DNA from 3 places in the Pseudomonas sp. NPDC087803 genome. Region 2 is predicted to be linked to each of the others. Evidence: predicted binding sites of a transcription regulator. Region 2 holds the regulator's gene; each other region holds the start of a gene.

Region 1 (4,671 bases), on a different contig from region 2:
GCTGTGGCAGCCAACTGGTCAGTCTCGGCGACCGCGTCAGCGAAGTGCTGCAGAAGTGCGGCGAACCGGTCAGCCGCGATGCCCTCGGCTACAAGCGCAGCGCCAATCGCCGTGAAGAGTTTCAGGTGGAGGAATGGACTTACGGCCCGAGCAACGGCATGTATCAATACCTGCGCTTTGAAGGCAACCGCCTGCGGCAGATCAACAGCAAACGCGGTAACTGAAAGATCAAAAGATCGCAGCCTGCGGCAGCTCCTACAGGACAATGCATTCCACTGTAGGAGCTGCCGAAGGCTGCGATCTTTTGCTTTGAAATAGAACAGGCCCCGACACAAGTGCCGGGGCCCGTAATGGTCACATCCGTGTGACCGTTCGCATGAACTCTAAAGTTGCGGCAGACGTATTGCTCGGCCCGTCTGTCGCGCCTTCTCCCGGTCCAGGCGAGAAGTCATGCCTTACTCGGCTTTCAGGCCGTCAGCGGAGACCGCTTTGACGCCTTTGATTTTCTTGGTGATGTTCACAGCGGTGGTTTTCTGAGCCTCGGTGATGGCTACAGTCGACGACAGCGATACGACACCTTTGTTGGTTTCGACTTTGATATCAGTGCCTGGAATGCCTTTTTCGGTTACCAGGTCGCTTTTCACTTTGGTAGTGATCCAGGTATCGGAAGTAGTTTCTTTAGCCTTGGTCATTTCACCAGCAGCCAGAGTCATTGGAGCCTGAGTAGCCTGGGTGGATTGTGCGAAAGCACCGGAAGCCATGGTCAGGGTCAGCGCGGTAGCAGCAGCGGCAGTGATAGCGAACTTCTTCATACGAGTAACTCCTGTTTTTCTGGAAAGTCTGCTGGTTGTCTTGTCAGCAGGGTTACTGGGTATGTTGCGAAGGCTGTGCCAACTTTTCGAAAGACAATAAATCGTTATAAATCAATAAGTTACGAATTAGGCAAATTTTCGAAATCATGCAATTTGCATGACACGTGCATTATCGACATGCAAGTTGCGGCTTTTCCGAAAGTTCTTAACACGCTGAAATTATTGAAGCTTTTTCCAGCGCCAAAAGACAAAAAAATGCCCCGCAACGCGGGGCATCCGGTGACGCTTGTCGAGTCAATCAGGCACCGCTGCCTGGGCAACCCTTAGGCGCGTAGTCGGCGTTCACCGTCGAAGCGCAGCTCCAGACACCCGCCGCCGAGCCGGTCCCCGAAGAACGAGTCAACGTGATGGTTTTGCCCAGCACTGGAGCCGGGGCGTTGGCCAAGGTGCAGACGATGGTCCCCGCGCCAGTCGACGCCGTGCCGGACGCGGTGACGGTGCCGCAATTGGTCGTAGCAAACGACGCGCTACCTGCCACCAGCGTCAGCGTCGGGTCCGTACCTTGATTAATGGTGTCCTCGAAAGGCACTTTTAGCGCGCTGATTTCCGCCAGCCCGGCAGTGACTTTCGAACGTGCCTGATACTTGGTGTACTGCGGCAGGGCGATGGTCGCCAGAATGCCGATGATCGCCACCACGATCAGCAGCTCGATCAGAGTGAAACCTTTTTGGTTGTTCATAGACAGGCTCTCCATGCATGAGTCGGAATCTCATGATCTGCAAAGAGCGCAGCATAGCTCATGCCAACCGCTTACAGACCCCGCACGCTGGGCATAAAGGCGCCGTATCGCGCTTTCCTACAACCGCTAACCGCACTATCTGACACTTTTTGTCACCTGCACCGGGCGTGTTTGGCGCTGTCACTTGACTAGGCTATAAGTCATGAACTGTCAGCATCCGGAATCCCCATGAATGACATCGCTCTGAGCGGGCTGGCCAAGCAATTGGTACAGGCCGAACTGCTTACGGAAAAAAGTGCCCAGCAGGCCTGGCAACAGGCGCAGCGCAATCGCCTGTCGCTGGTCAGCTACCTGGTGCAGAACAAACTGGTGAAGAGCTCACAAGTGGCCGAGATCGCTTCCGAGCATTTCGGCATGGCCTTCATGGACCTCAATTGCCTCGACAAGGAAACCCAGCCCAAAGGCCTGGTCAGCGAAAAACTGGTGCGCCAGCACCACGCCCTGCCCTTGTGGCGCCGTGGCAACAAACTGTTCGTGGGCATTTCCGACCCGAGCAATCATCAAGCGATCAATGACATTCAGTTCAGCACCGGGTTGAGCACCGAAGCGATTCTGGTGGAGGACGACAAGCTCACCGAGGCCATCGAGAAATTCTTCGACACCCACGCCAGCGGCCTCGAAGAGATGGCCGACGTCGATCTCGACGGCGTGGATGTCGAGTCCGTCGACGACAGCCGCCAGGACGCCATCGGCGGACTCGACGCCGATGACGCACCGGTCGTGCGTTTCGTGCACAAGATGCTGCTCGACGCGATCAAAAGCGGCTCCTCCGACCTGCACTTCGAACCCTACGAAAAAAACTTTCGGGTGCGGGTGCGTACCGACGGAATTCTGCGCGAAGTGGCCAAACCGCCGATCCAGTTGGCCGGGCGAATCGCCGCCCGCCTGAAAGTCATGGCCAGCCTGGATATCTCGGAGCGCCGCAAACCCCAGGACGGGCGGATCAAGATGCGCCTGTCGAAGAGCAAGTCGATCGACTTCCGGGTCAACACCTTGCCGACCCTGTGGGGCGAAAAAGTGGTGATCCGGATTCTCGATCCGTCCAGCGCGCAGATCGGCATCGACGCACTGGGTTACGAGCCGGCGCAGAAAGAGCTGTACATGGCGGCGCTCAAGCAGCCGCAGGGCATGATTCTGGTCACCGGTCCTACCGGCTCGGGGAAAACCGTGTCGCTGTACACCGGCCTGAATATCCTCAACACCGTCGACATCAATATTTCCACCGCCGAAGACCCGGTGGAAATCAACATGGAAGGCATCAACCAGGTCAACGTCAATCCGAAACAGGGGCTGGATTTTGCCCAGGCCCTGCGTTCGTTTCTGCGTCAGGACCCGGACGTGATCATGGTCGGCGAAATCCGCGACCTGGAAACCGCCGAGATCGCGATCAAGGCTGCGCAGACCGGTCACCTGGTGCTGTCCACGCTGCACACCAACAGCGCCGCCGAAACCCTGACCCGCCTGCACAACATGGGCATTCCCGGGTTCAACATCGCCACCTCGGTCAGCCTGATCATCGCCCAGCGCCTGGCGCGCAAGCTGTGCAGCCACTGCAAGAAACCGATCGAGATCCCCCGCGAAACGCTGATCAAGGAAGGCTTCCCGCCGGAACAGATCGGCAGTTTCACGATCTATGAGCCGGTCGGTTGCGACCTGTGCAACGGCGGCTACAAGGGACGCGTGGGGATTTACGAAGTGGTGAAAAACACCCCGGACCTGCAACGGCTGATCATGGCCGAAGGCAATTCGCTGGAAATCGACAGCCAGATGCGTCGCGACGGCTTCGACGACCTGCGCACCTCGGGCCTGCACAAGGCCATGCAAGGCATCACCAGCCTGGAAGAAATCAACCGGGTCACCAAGGACTGAACATGGCGGTCAAGGCAGCGAAAATCAGCATCTACGCCTGGGAAGGCACGGATCGCAAAGGCAGCAAGGTCACGGGCGAGTTGAGCGGGCAGAACCCCGCGCTGATCAAGGCCCAGCTACGCAAACAAGGGATCAACCCGGGCAAGGTGCGCAAGAAATCCACCTCCCTGCTCAGCCTCGGCAAACGCATCAAGGCCCAGGACATCGCCCTGTTCACGCGGCAGATGGCAACCATGATGAAGGCCGGCGTACCGCTGTTGCAGTCGTTCGACATCATCGGCGAAGGCTTCGACAATCCGGCGATGCGCAAACTGGTGGACGAGGTGAAGCAAGAAGTTGCCGCCGGCAACAGCTTCGCCGCGGCCCTGCGCAAAAAGCCGCAGTATTTCGATGAGCTGTATTGCAACCTGGTGGATGCCGGCGAGCAATCCGGCGCCCTCGATACGTTGCTCGAACGGGTTGCGACCTACAAGGAGAAAAGCGAAGCGCTCAAGGCCAAGATCAAGAAAGCCCTGACCTACCCCAGTGCAGTGGTACTGGTGGCGATGGTCGTCACCGGGATTTTGCTGGTGAAAGTGGTGCCGCAGTTTCAGTCGGTATTTTCCGGCTTCGGCGCCGAATTGCCGGCGTTCACCCTGATGGTGATCAGCATCTCGGAGTTCCTGCAGCAATGGTGGTGGCTGGTGCTCGGCGCCCTGATTGCGGCGGTGTTCGGCCTGCGCCATGCGCTGAAGAAATCCCAGGCCCTGCGCGACCGCAGAGACACCTGGCTGCTGAAACTGCCGCTGGTGGGGACGCTGATGTACAAGTCGGCGGTAGCGCGCTTCGCCCGCACCCTGTCGACCACCTTCGCCGCTGGGGTGCCGCTGGTGGAGGCTCTGGATTCAGTGGCCGGCGCTACCGGCAATGTGGTGTTCAAACGCGCCGTGCTGCGCATCCGCCAGGACGTCGCCACCGGCATGCAGCTGAATTTTTCCATGCGCAGCACCGGCGTCTTCCCGAACATGGCGGTGCAGATGACCGCTATCGGTGAAGAGTCGGGCGCACTGGATGACATGCTCGACAAGGTCGCCGGTTTTTATGAGGAGGAAGTGGATAACATGGTCGACAACCTCACCAGCCTGATGGAGCCGTTCGTCATGGTGGTGCTCGGGGTCATCGTCGGCGGGCTGGTCGTGGCCATGTACCTGC
Region 2 (4,671 bases):
ACTGGACGACAAGAACGGCATCGCCACCTATAAAGGTGATGTGATCATCACCCAGGGTTCGATGATCGTTAAGGGCAATACGGTGACCATTACCCGTACCCCGACCGGTGATATCGACGTGGTGACCTCGGTGGGCAACCTTGCCTACTTCGAGCAACTGCAAACCCAGGGTGACACCAAGCCTGTACAGGGCTGGGGCGTGACGATCCAGTACCACGCCGCGCAAAACCGCGTCGTGCTGATCGACAAGGCCAAGGTTGTCGACAAGGACAACAACACCACCCAGGGCGAGAAAATCGTCTACGACACGGTGAAAAAACTGGCCAGCGCCGGCCGCGCTACCGGCAGCAAAGTCACCGAGGCGCGTCCGCGCATCGACATGGTGATCCAGCCGAAGAAGAAAACCGACGAGAAAACCCAGTAATGGCAACTCTGAAAGCTCAGCACCTGGCCAAGGCCTATAAAAGCCGCCAGGTTGTGCGCGACGTCAGCCTGTCGATCGACAGCGGCCAGATCGTTGGCCTGCTCGGCCCGAACGGTGCCGGCAAGACCACCTGCTTCTACATGATCGTCGGCCTGGTACAGGCCGATCAGGGCCGCGTGCTGATCGATGATCTGGACGTCAGCCACCAGCCGATGCACGGTCGCGCCAAGGCCGGTATCGGCTATCTGCCGCAAGAAGCGTCGATCTTCCGCAAACTGTCGGTGGCCGACAACATCATGGCCATCCTCGAAACCCGCGCGGAACTCGACAAGGCCGGTCGTCGCAAGGAACTGGAAAGCCTGCTGCAGGAATTCCACATCAGCCACATCCGCGACAACCTCGGCATGAGCCTGTCCGGTGGTGAACGCCGCCGGGTGGAAATCGCCCGCGCGCTGGCGACCGCACCGAAATTCATCCTGCTCGACGAACCGTTCGCCGGTGTCGACCCGATCTCGGTCGGTGACATCAAGCAGATCATCCACCACCTCAAGGCCAAGGGGATCGGTGTGCTGATCACCGACCACAACGTGCGTGAGACCCTGGATATCTGCGAGACCGCCTACATCGTCAACGACGGTCAACTGATCGCCGAAGGTGACGCCGAGACCATCCTCGCCAACGATCTGGTGAAGGAAGTGTACCTGGGCCACGAATTCCGCCTCTAAGCGAATAGTGCCCGGTGAGCCGCCCGGGCGCTGTATCGATTCAAGCAGGATTCAATACGCTTTAATTGTTACAGCGCTCCAGGCAAACACGTCGCTTCAAAGGTGTTCACCGCTCGCCTGAGCAACGCGTCAATAAAGTTTTCTATCTTTTTATTGTTACAGCGCTCTAGGCAAACACTTCAGTTTCAGGCATATAATTTGCTTAAGTTTGGCGCTCCGGCGCCCTGTAGTGGATGGCGCATGCGCGCCGGCGAATAAGGTGTTAAGCCCCTGCCATGAAACCATCGCTAGTCTTGAGAATGGGCCAGCAGCTGACGATGACACCGCAGCTGCAACAGGCCATCCGTCTGCTCCAATTGTCGACCCTGGACCTGCAACAGGAAATCCAGGAGGCCCTGGAATCCAATCCGATGCTCGAACGCCAGGAAGAAGGCGACGACTTCGACAACTCCGATCCTTTGGCCGACAACGTCGAACAAAAACCCAACACCGATATTCAGGAACCCTCCTATCAGGAAACCGCCCCGACGGTGGACAACCTGGAGGAAGGCGAATGGAACGAGCGCATTCCCAACGAGCTGCCGGTCGATACCGCCTGGGAAGACGTCTACCAGACCAGCGCCAGCAGCCTGCCCAGCAGCGATGATGACGAGTGGGACTTCACCACCCGCACCTCCGCCGGAGAAAGCCTGCAAAGCCATTTGCTGTGGCAATTGAACCTGGCGCCGATGTCCGACACCGACCGCCTGATCGCCGTGACCCTGATCGACTGCATCAACAATCAGGGCTACCTCGACGAAACCCTCGAAGAAATTCTCGACGCCTTTGATCCGGAGCTCGACATCGAGCTGGACGAGATCGAAGCCGTCCTGCACCGCATCCAGCAGTTTGAACCGGCTGGCATCGGCGCCCGCAACCTCGGCGAATGCCTGCTGCTGCAACTGCGCCAGCTCCCGGCCAAGACCCCGTGGCTCAACGAAGCCAAGCGTCTGGTCAGCGATTACATCGACTTGCTCGGCAGCCGCGACTACAGCCAGTTGATGCGGCGCATGAAGCTCAAGGAAGACGAGCTGCGTCAGGTCATCGAGCTGGTGCAGAGCCTCAATCCGCGCCCGGGTTCACAGATCGAATCGACCGAAGCCGAGTACGTGGTGCCTGACGTCATTGTGCGCAAGGACAACGAACGCTGGCTGGTCGAGCTGAATCAGGAGTCGGTGCCACGTCTGCGGGTCAACGCGCAGTACGCCGGTTTCGTCCGTCGCGCCGACACCAGCGCCGATAACACCTTCATGCGCAATCAGTTGCAGGAAGCGCGCTGGTTCATCAAGAGCCTGCAAAGCCGCAACGAAACCCTGATGAAAGTCGCCACCCAGATCGTCGAGCATCAACGCGGCTTCCTGGAATACGGCGACGAAGCCATGAAGCCGTTGGTCCTGCACGACATCGCGGAAGCGGTCGGCATGCACGAATCGACGATTTCCCGGGTTACCACGCAGAAATTCATGCATACCCCGCGGGGCATTTATGAACTGAAATACTTTTTCTCCAGCCACGTCAGCACCTCGGAAGGCGGCGAATGCTCGTCCACGGCGATCCGCGCGATCATCAAGAAACTGGTTGCGGCGGAAAATCAGAAAAAGCCGTTGAGTGACAGCAAGATCGCTGGTTTACTGGAGGCACAAGGCATTCAGGTGGCTCGCCGCACCGTCGCCAAGTACCGTGAATCCCTCGGGATCGCGCCTTCGAGCGAACGCAAGCGGTTGATGTAAGCCACGTTACAGCGTTCCAGTGGCAGGCTCTTCGGCCTGCCGCTTTATGCACTGGCAACGAAGGAGAAGCTGTATGCAAGTCAACATCAGTGGACACCAACTGGAAGTGACCCAACCTCTGCGTTCCTATATCGAGGAAAAACTCCAACGACTGGAGCGCCATTTCGACAAGATCACCAACGTGCAGGTCACGATGTGCGTCGAAAAGCTGAAGCAGAAAATCGAAGCCACCTTGCATATACCCGGCAGCGAAGTGGTCGCCAACGCAGAAGATACCGACATGTACGCTGCGATCGACGCACTGACCGACAAGCTGGATCGCCAACTCAAAAAGCATAAGGAAAAGACCCAGAGCCTCCTCCAGGGCGCGACAGGTCGTTAACACCCCCAACCCATGATCCGACTTGAAAGTATCCTGACCCCCGGCCGTTCCTTGGTGAACGTGCCGGGCGGCAGTAAAAAGAAAGCCCTCGAACAGATTGCCAACCTGATCGCCCGCGAAGTGCCGGATCTGGAGATGCAAGATGTCTTCGAGGCGCTGATCGCCCGTGAGAAACTCGGTTCCACCGGTTTCGGCAACGGCATCGCCATTCCCCACTGTCGCCTCAAAGGTTGCACCGAGCCTGTCAGCGCCTTGCTGCACCTTGATGCCCCCATCGATTTCGATGCCATCGACGGCGCGCCGGTTGACCTGCTGTTTGTCCTGCTGGTCCCGGAAGCTGCCACCGATGCACACCTGGAATTACTGCGCCAGATCGCCAGCATGCTCGATCGCAAGGAAGTGCGCGAAAAACTGCGCAGCGCACCGAGCAATGAAGCCTTGTATCAGGTCGTCCTGAGCGAGCAGAACGGTCACTAATCATGCGCTTGATCATTGTCAGCGGCCGTTCCGGCTCGGGTAAAAGTACTGCCCTGGATGTCCTTGAGGACAACGGTTACTACTGCATCGACAACCTGCCCGCCGGCTTGCTGCCGGAACTGGCTGAGCGCGCTCTGGTTCATACCGAACTGGCCCAGCCGCTGGTCGCCGTATCGATCGACGCGCGTAATTTGCCGAGCCACCTGTCGCGTTTCCCCGAATTGCTGGAAGAAGTCCGCAGCCGGCACATCCAATGTGATGTGTTGTATCTGGATGCCGACGAAGAAACCCTGCTTAAACGCTTCTCGGAAACCCGTCGTCGCCACCCGCTGAGCACCGCCAATCGTTCGTTGGCCGAAGCGATCAACGACGAGACCGCCCTGCTCGGCCCGATTGCCGACCTGGCCGACCTCAAGGTCAACACCACCAATCTGAACCTGTACCAGTTGCGCGACACCATCAAGCTGCGCCTGCTGAATCAGCCGGAGCCGGGTACCGCGTTTCTGGTCGAGTCGTTCGGTTTCAAGCGCGGCATGCCGGTGGATGCGGACCTGGTGTTCGACGTGCGCTGCCTGCCGAACCCGTATTGGAAGCCAGAATTGCGCGCGCAATCCGGTCTCGATGCACCGGTGGCCGAGTACCTGGCGGCGCAGCCGGAGGTCGAGGAAATGTTCCAGGACATCTACGGCTACCTGAATAAATGGCTGCCGCGCTTTGCCGCGAGCAATCGCGCCTATGTCACCATCGCCATTGGCTGCACCGGCGGGCATCACCGCTCCGTTTACCTGACCGAACGCCTGGGTCAGGCCCTGCAGAAAACCCTGAAGAACGTCCAGGTTCGCCACCGCGACCTCACTTAAAGGATTCACACCGCGATGCCTGCTCGTGAAATCG
Region 3 (4,671 bases), on a different contig from region 2:
AGCAGGTACTGGCGAGTCGGATCCAGCTCCTTGAAACGAGCGTTCACTGCGTAGAACGGCATCGTCTGTACTTCTATGCCGGCGAGTTCCAGCGGGTCATCCTCGGCCGCATCCGGATGACGGATGTCGATAACGATCTGACCGGCCAGCGCTTCGCCGACTTCTTCGATCTGCAAATCCTGGCCCAATTCGTCGATCACTCGATCGATCGGCACCAGTTTGGCGTTTTCGAGCGCACGCTCGAGGACCGCCATGTCGAATTCTTTCTCTTCGTGCTCAACACGGTGGCGCTTGGCGGCGGTCTTCGGATTGACCGAGATGACCCCGCAGTACTCCGGCATGTGCCGGGCGAAATCGGCGGTGCCGATCTCGTTGGCCGTGTCGATGATGTCCTGCTTGTGCGCAACGATCAGTGGGCGCAGGACCAGCTTGTCGGTCACACAGTCGATCACCGACAGGTTCGGCAGCGTCTGGCTCGATACCTGGGAAATCGCTTCGCCGGTGACCAGCGCGTCGATGTGCAGCCGGTCGGCGATGGCCGACGATGCGCGCAACATCATACGCTTCAATACGACGCCCATATGACTGTTATCGACTTTGCCGAGAATTTCGCCCAACACTTCTTCGAACGGAACACTGACAAATAGCACGCGTTGCGAGCTGCCGTACTTCTTCCAGATGAAATGCGCGACTTCCATCACGCCCAATTCGTGGGCACGCCCGCCCAGATTGAAGAAGCAGAAATGCGCCATCAGGCCGCGACGCATGATCTGGTAGGCGGCAACCGTCGAGTCAAAGCCGCCGGACATCAATACCAGCGTCTGCTCCAGGGCACCGAGCGGGTAACCGCCGATGCCGTTGTGCTGGCTGTGGATGACAAACAACCGTTGGTCGCGAACTTCGATGCGAACTTCGATTTGCGGGTCTTTGAGGTCGATTCCGGCCGCACCGCACTCACGACGCAGCTTGCTGCCGACGTATTTTTCGACATCCATCGAGCTGAACGGGTGCTTGCCTGCACGCTTGCAGCGCACCGAGAAAATCTTCCCGGCCAGCACATCGCCGTAGTGCTGTTTGCACTTCTCGGTGATGTCGTCGAAGTCGCCCAGCGGGTACTCGTCGATCTGCAGAAAGTGCGCGACGCCCGGGGTGCACACCAGGCGCTCACCCATCTCTTTCAAGGCTTTGGGGTCGGTAACGCGGGTTTCCAGCTCGAGATTGTCCCACACACCGTTCACCACCACGGCCGGGTCCAGATCGCGGAGCACGGCGCGGATGTTCTTGGCCAGCTGGCGGATGAAACGCATCCGGACAGGGCGGCTTTTGATGGTGATCTCGGGGAAGACTTTTACGATTAGTTTCATGAAAACAGCGCGCGCAGGGCCAGCCGAAAAAGGGGGGCGCGGATTATAGCGGAAATTGCTCAAGGTTTAACCAGTTAATATGCAGAAGGTTTCACTTGCACCAAAACGGGTCATTTTCGTTTTCAGGCGCTACATTAAGGGGCGAGATTTTCGCCTTTATGGCGCTTTGCAGTGCTGCAAGCGTGAATTTGGGGCAAAAAACCCATGCTGGGGCACTGGCATGCAATTTGCTCCCTTGTGAGGCAGGTTGCCTTGGCAGAGTATCTGCGCCGGCATCACCCATATTAAGGGCATCCACTACCAAGCCCTAAGCCACCCGGAGGACACTATGTCGAAGTCGGTTCAACTCATCAAAGATCATGACGTCAAGTGGATTGATCTGCGCTTCACGGACACCAAAGGCACTCAGCACCACGTGACCATGCCGGCTCGCGATGCGCTGGAAGACGACTTCTTCGAAGTCGGCAAGATGTTCGACGGTTCCTCCATCGCTGGCTGGAAAGGCATCGAAGCCTCCGACATGATCCTGCTGCCGGACGACGACACTGCCGTTCTCGACCCGTTCACCGAAGACGCAACCCTGATCCTGGTTTGCGACATCATCGAACCTTCGACCATGCAAGGTTACGATCGCGACCCGCGCGCCATCGCTCACCGTGCCGAGGAATACCTGAAGACCACCGGTATCGGTGACACCGTCTTCGCCGGTCCAGAACCAGAATTCTTCATCTTCGACGAAGTGAAATTCAAGTCCGACATCTCCGGTTCGATGTTCAAGATCTACTCCGAACAAGGCTCGTGGATGTCCGACCAGGACATCGAAGGCGGCAACAAAGGCCACCGTCCAGGTATCAAAGGCGGCTACTTCCCGGTTCCGCCGTTCGACCACGACCACGAAATCCGTACTGCCATGTGCAACGCACTGGAAGAGATGGGCCAGACCGTTGAAGTTCACCACCACGAAGTGGCGACTGCCGGTCAGAACGAAATCGGTGTCAAGTTCAACACCCTGGTGAAGAAAGCTGACGAAGTTCAGACGCTGAAATACGTTGTGCACAACGTAGCCGACGCTTACGGCCGCACCGCGACCTTCATGCCGAAGCCACTGTACGGCGACAACGGCTCGGGCATGCACGTACACATGTCCATCGCCAAAGATGGCAAGAACACCTTCGCTGGTGAAGGCTATGCCGGCCTGTCCGAAACCGCCCTGTACTTCATCGGCGGTATCATCAAGCACGGTAAGGCCCTGAACGGCTTCACCAACCCGGCCACCAACTCGTACAAGCGTCTGGTGCCAGGTTTCGAAGCGCCGGTGATGCTGGCCTACTCGGCTCGTAACCGTTCCGCCTCGATCCGTATTCCTTACGTCAACAGCCCACGCGGCCGTCGTATCGAAGCACGCTTCCCGGATCCGGCTGCCAACCCGTACCTGGCTTTCGCAGCACTGCTGATGGCCGGCCTGGACGGTATCCAGAACAAGATCCACCCAGGCGATGCCGCTGACAAAAACCTGTACGACCTGCCGCCTGAAGAGGCGAAAGAGATCCCACAAGTTTGCGGCAGCCTGAAAGAAGCCCTGGAAGAACTGGACAAGGGCCGTGCGTTCCTGACCAAGGGCGGCGTGTTCTCCGACGACTTCATCGACGCTTACATCGCGCTGAAATCCGAAGAAGAAATCAAGGTCCGCACCTTCGTACACCCACTGGAATATGAGCTGTACTACAGCTGCTGATCCGGTAGCGCCGCGCTACGCGGCGTGACAAAAAGAGGCCTCCTTCGGGAGGCCTTTTTTATTGCCCGGATTTCGTTGGCGCCGCACGACCCTGTGGGAGCGGGCTTGCTCGCGAAGGCGTCGTGTCAGTCACCATCATCTTCAATGACCGACCGCATTCGCGAGCAAGCCCGCTCCCACAGGGGCATTGCAGCGCCTGAATGATTTGCGGATATATCCAGGGTTGGGCCAACCGCCACACCTGACCTATGCTGCACCCCATCGCTTTCTTTCCCGGTCGATTTCATGGGGCGCACCTTTCTCTACATCCTGTTGCTGATCGCCCTGCCCGCCGCCGCGCAGATCTACAAGTACACCGACGCCAACGGCAACACGGTGTACAGCGATCACTCGCCGGACGGCGTCAAGGCGCAGCCGCTGGAGTTGCCGCCGCTCAACAGCGTCGAGCCGCAAGCACCGAGCGCGCCACCCGCCTCCAGCACAGATAATCGCCCAGTAGCGCGCAGCGCTTATGAAGTGCTGGAACTGACCGGCCTGCCCAGCGAAGAAGCCCTGCGCGCCAACAACGGCACCTTCACCGTCAACGTGCTGATCAAGCCGCGTTTGCAGGCGCCGCACCAGTTAAGGCTGATATTGGACGACGCGCCTTACGGCCAGCCGAGCAACGTGCCGATCCTGCAACTGGTGAATGTCGATCGCGGCGAGCATCGTCTCGCGGTGCAGGTGATCGACGGCGAAGCGATCATCCAGCAGAGCCCGGCGGTGGTGTTCACCGTGCAGCGGGTGCACAAGCCATGAGGCTGTGCTGGCTGATCCTGTGCCTGTTCGCCCTGCCCGTGCACGCCGAGGTCTTCACCTATATCGACGCGCAGGGCAATCGCGTCTACACCGACCAGCCACGCGGCAACGCCAAGCGCGTACCTATCGCGACCAGTAATCGCATGTCGGCCAACCCCACGGCTGCAGCACCGCTCAGCGCTGTGAAAAAGGTCGCGGAACAACCGCTGTTCCACTACGACATGCTGCGCATCCTGATCCCCGAGCCGGACGCGACCATTCGCAGCAGCGCCGGCGAGGTGATCGTCAGCGTCACCAGCGAACCGGGCCTGCAGCAGGGCCATCGCTATCGCCTGCTGCTGGACGGCCACGCCACTGGCGAGCCGGGCCCGAGTCCGGTGTTCCCGTTGAGCAATATCGACCGGGGCAGCCATAACCTGTCGGTGGAAATCCTCGATGCCGACGACCGCATCGTCGAACGCACCGCCAACCAGCCGTTTCACATGCTGCGCATCTCGCTGGCGCAGAAACGCCAGATCAAACCCTGCGTCAGCGAAGACTACGGCGTGCGCCCGGAATGTCCGTTGAAAGACAAACCCGTCGAAGAAAAAAATCCCTTCCTGCGTTTCTTCTAACGCCGTTCAGCTTTGCGCACTATATTGGTGCATAAGACTGCACCGTACCCACAACCCAACCCATTTTGGTTCGAAACTTCCCGTTCTCGTGCATTGAGCGCCACGCAAATGAGCGTCAAACGCCTGTTTCAGGGGTTGAGCGCTTCTTTTCGGAGCCTTG

Evidence for each region. The regulator sigma-54, encoded in region 2, starts transcription at its own class of promoters, with help from an activator protein. The targets are predictions, from matches to a motif close to ANTGGCATNNANNTTGCTNT.
Region 1: a site for sigma-54 is predicted at 1,600-1,619, ahead of ACIOUG_RS23170 (pilin). Genes of this name have one in related genera too.
Region 3: a site for sigma-54 is predicted at 1,579-1,598, ahead of glnA (glutamate--ammonia ligase). Genes of this name have one in related genera too.

What each region holds. Positions count from the first base shown of each region.
Region 1 is NZ_JBIUVO010000068.1:14,288-18,958, forward strand. Features, by position in the region: gene ACIOUG_RS23160 (DUF2845 domain-containing protein) at 1-224, shown strand, start outside; gene ACIOUG_RS23165 (BON domain-containing protein) at 456-812, opposite strand; gene ACIOUG_RS23170 (pilin) at 1,111-1,551, opposite strand; gene pilB (type IV-A pilus assembly ATPase PilB) at 1,780-3,480, shown strand; gene ACIOUG_RS23180 (type II secretion system F family protein) at 3,483-4,671, shown strand, end outside.
Region 2 is NZ_JBIUVO010000053.1:13,646-18,316, forward strand. Features, by position in the region: gene lptA (lipopolysaccharide transport periplasmic protein LptA) at 1-424, shown strand, start outside; gene lptB (LPS export ABC transporter ATP-binding protein) at 424-1,149, shown strand; gene ACIOUG_RS21015 (RNA polymerase factor sigma-54) at 1,425-2,918, shown strand; gene hpf (ribosome hibernation-promoting factor, HPF/YfiA family) at 2,992-3,300, shown strand; gene ptsN (PTS IIA-like nitrogen regulatory protein PtsN) at 3,313-3,777, shown strand; gene rapZ (RNase adapter RapZ) at 3,780-4,637, shown strand; gene ACIOUG_RS21035 (HPr family phosphocarrier protein) at 4,653-4,671, shown strand, end outside.
Region 3 is NZ_JBIUVO010000082.1:62-4,732, forward strand. Features, by position in the region: partial or broken gene thiI (tRNA uracil 4-sulfurtransferase ThiI) at 1-1,364, opposite strand, end outside; gene glnA (glutamate--ammonia ligase) at 1,693-3,099, shown strand; gene ACIOUG_RS24620 (DUF4124 domain-containing protein) at 3,385-3,897, shown strand; gene ACIOUG_RS24625 (DUF4124 domain-containing protein) at 3,894-4,511, shown strand.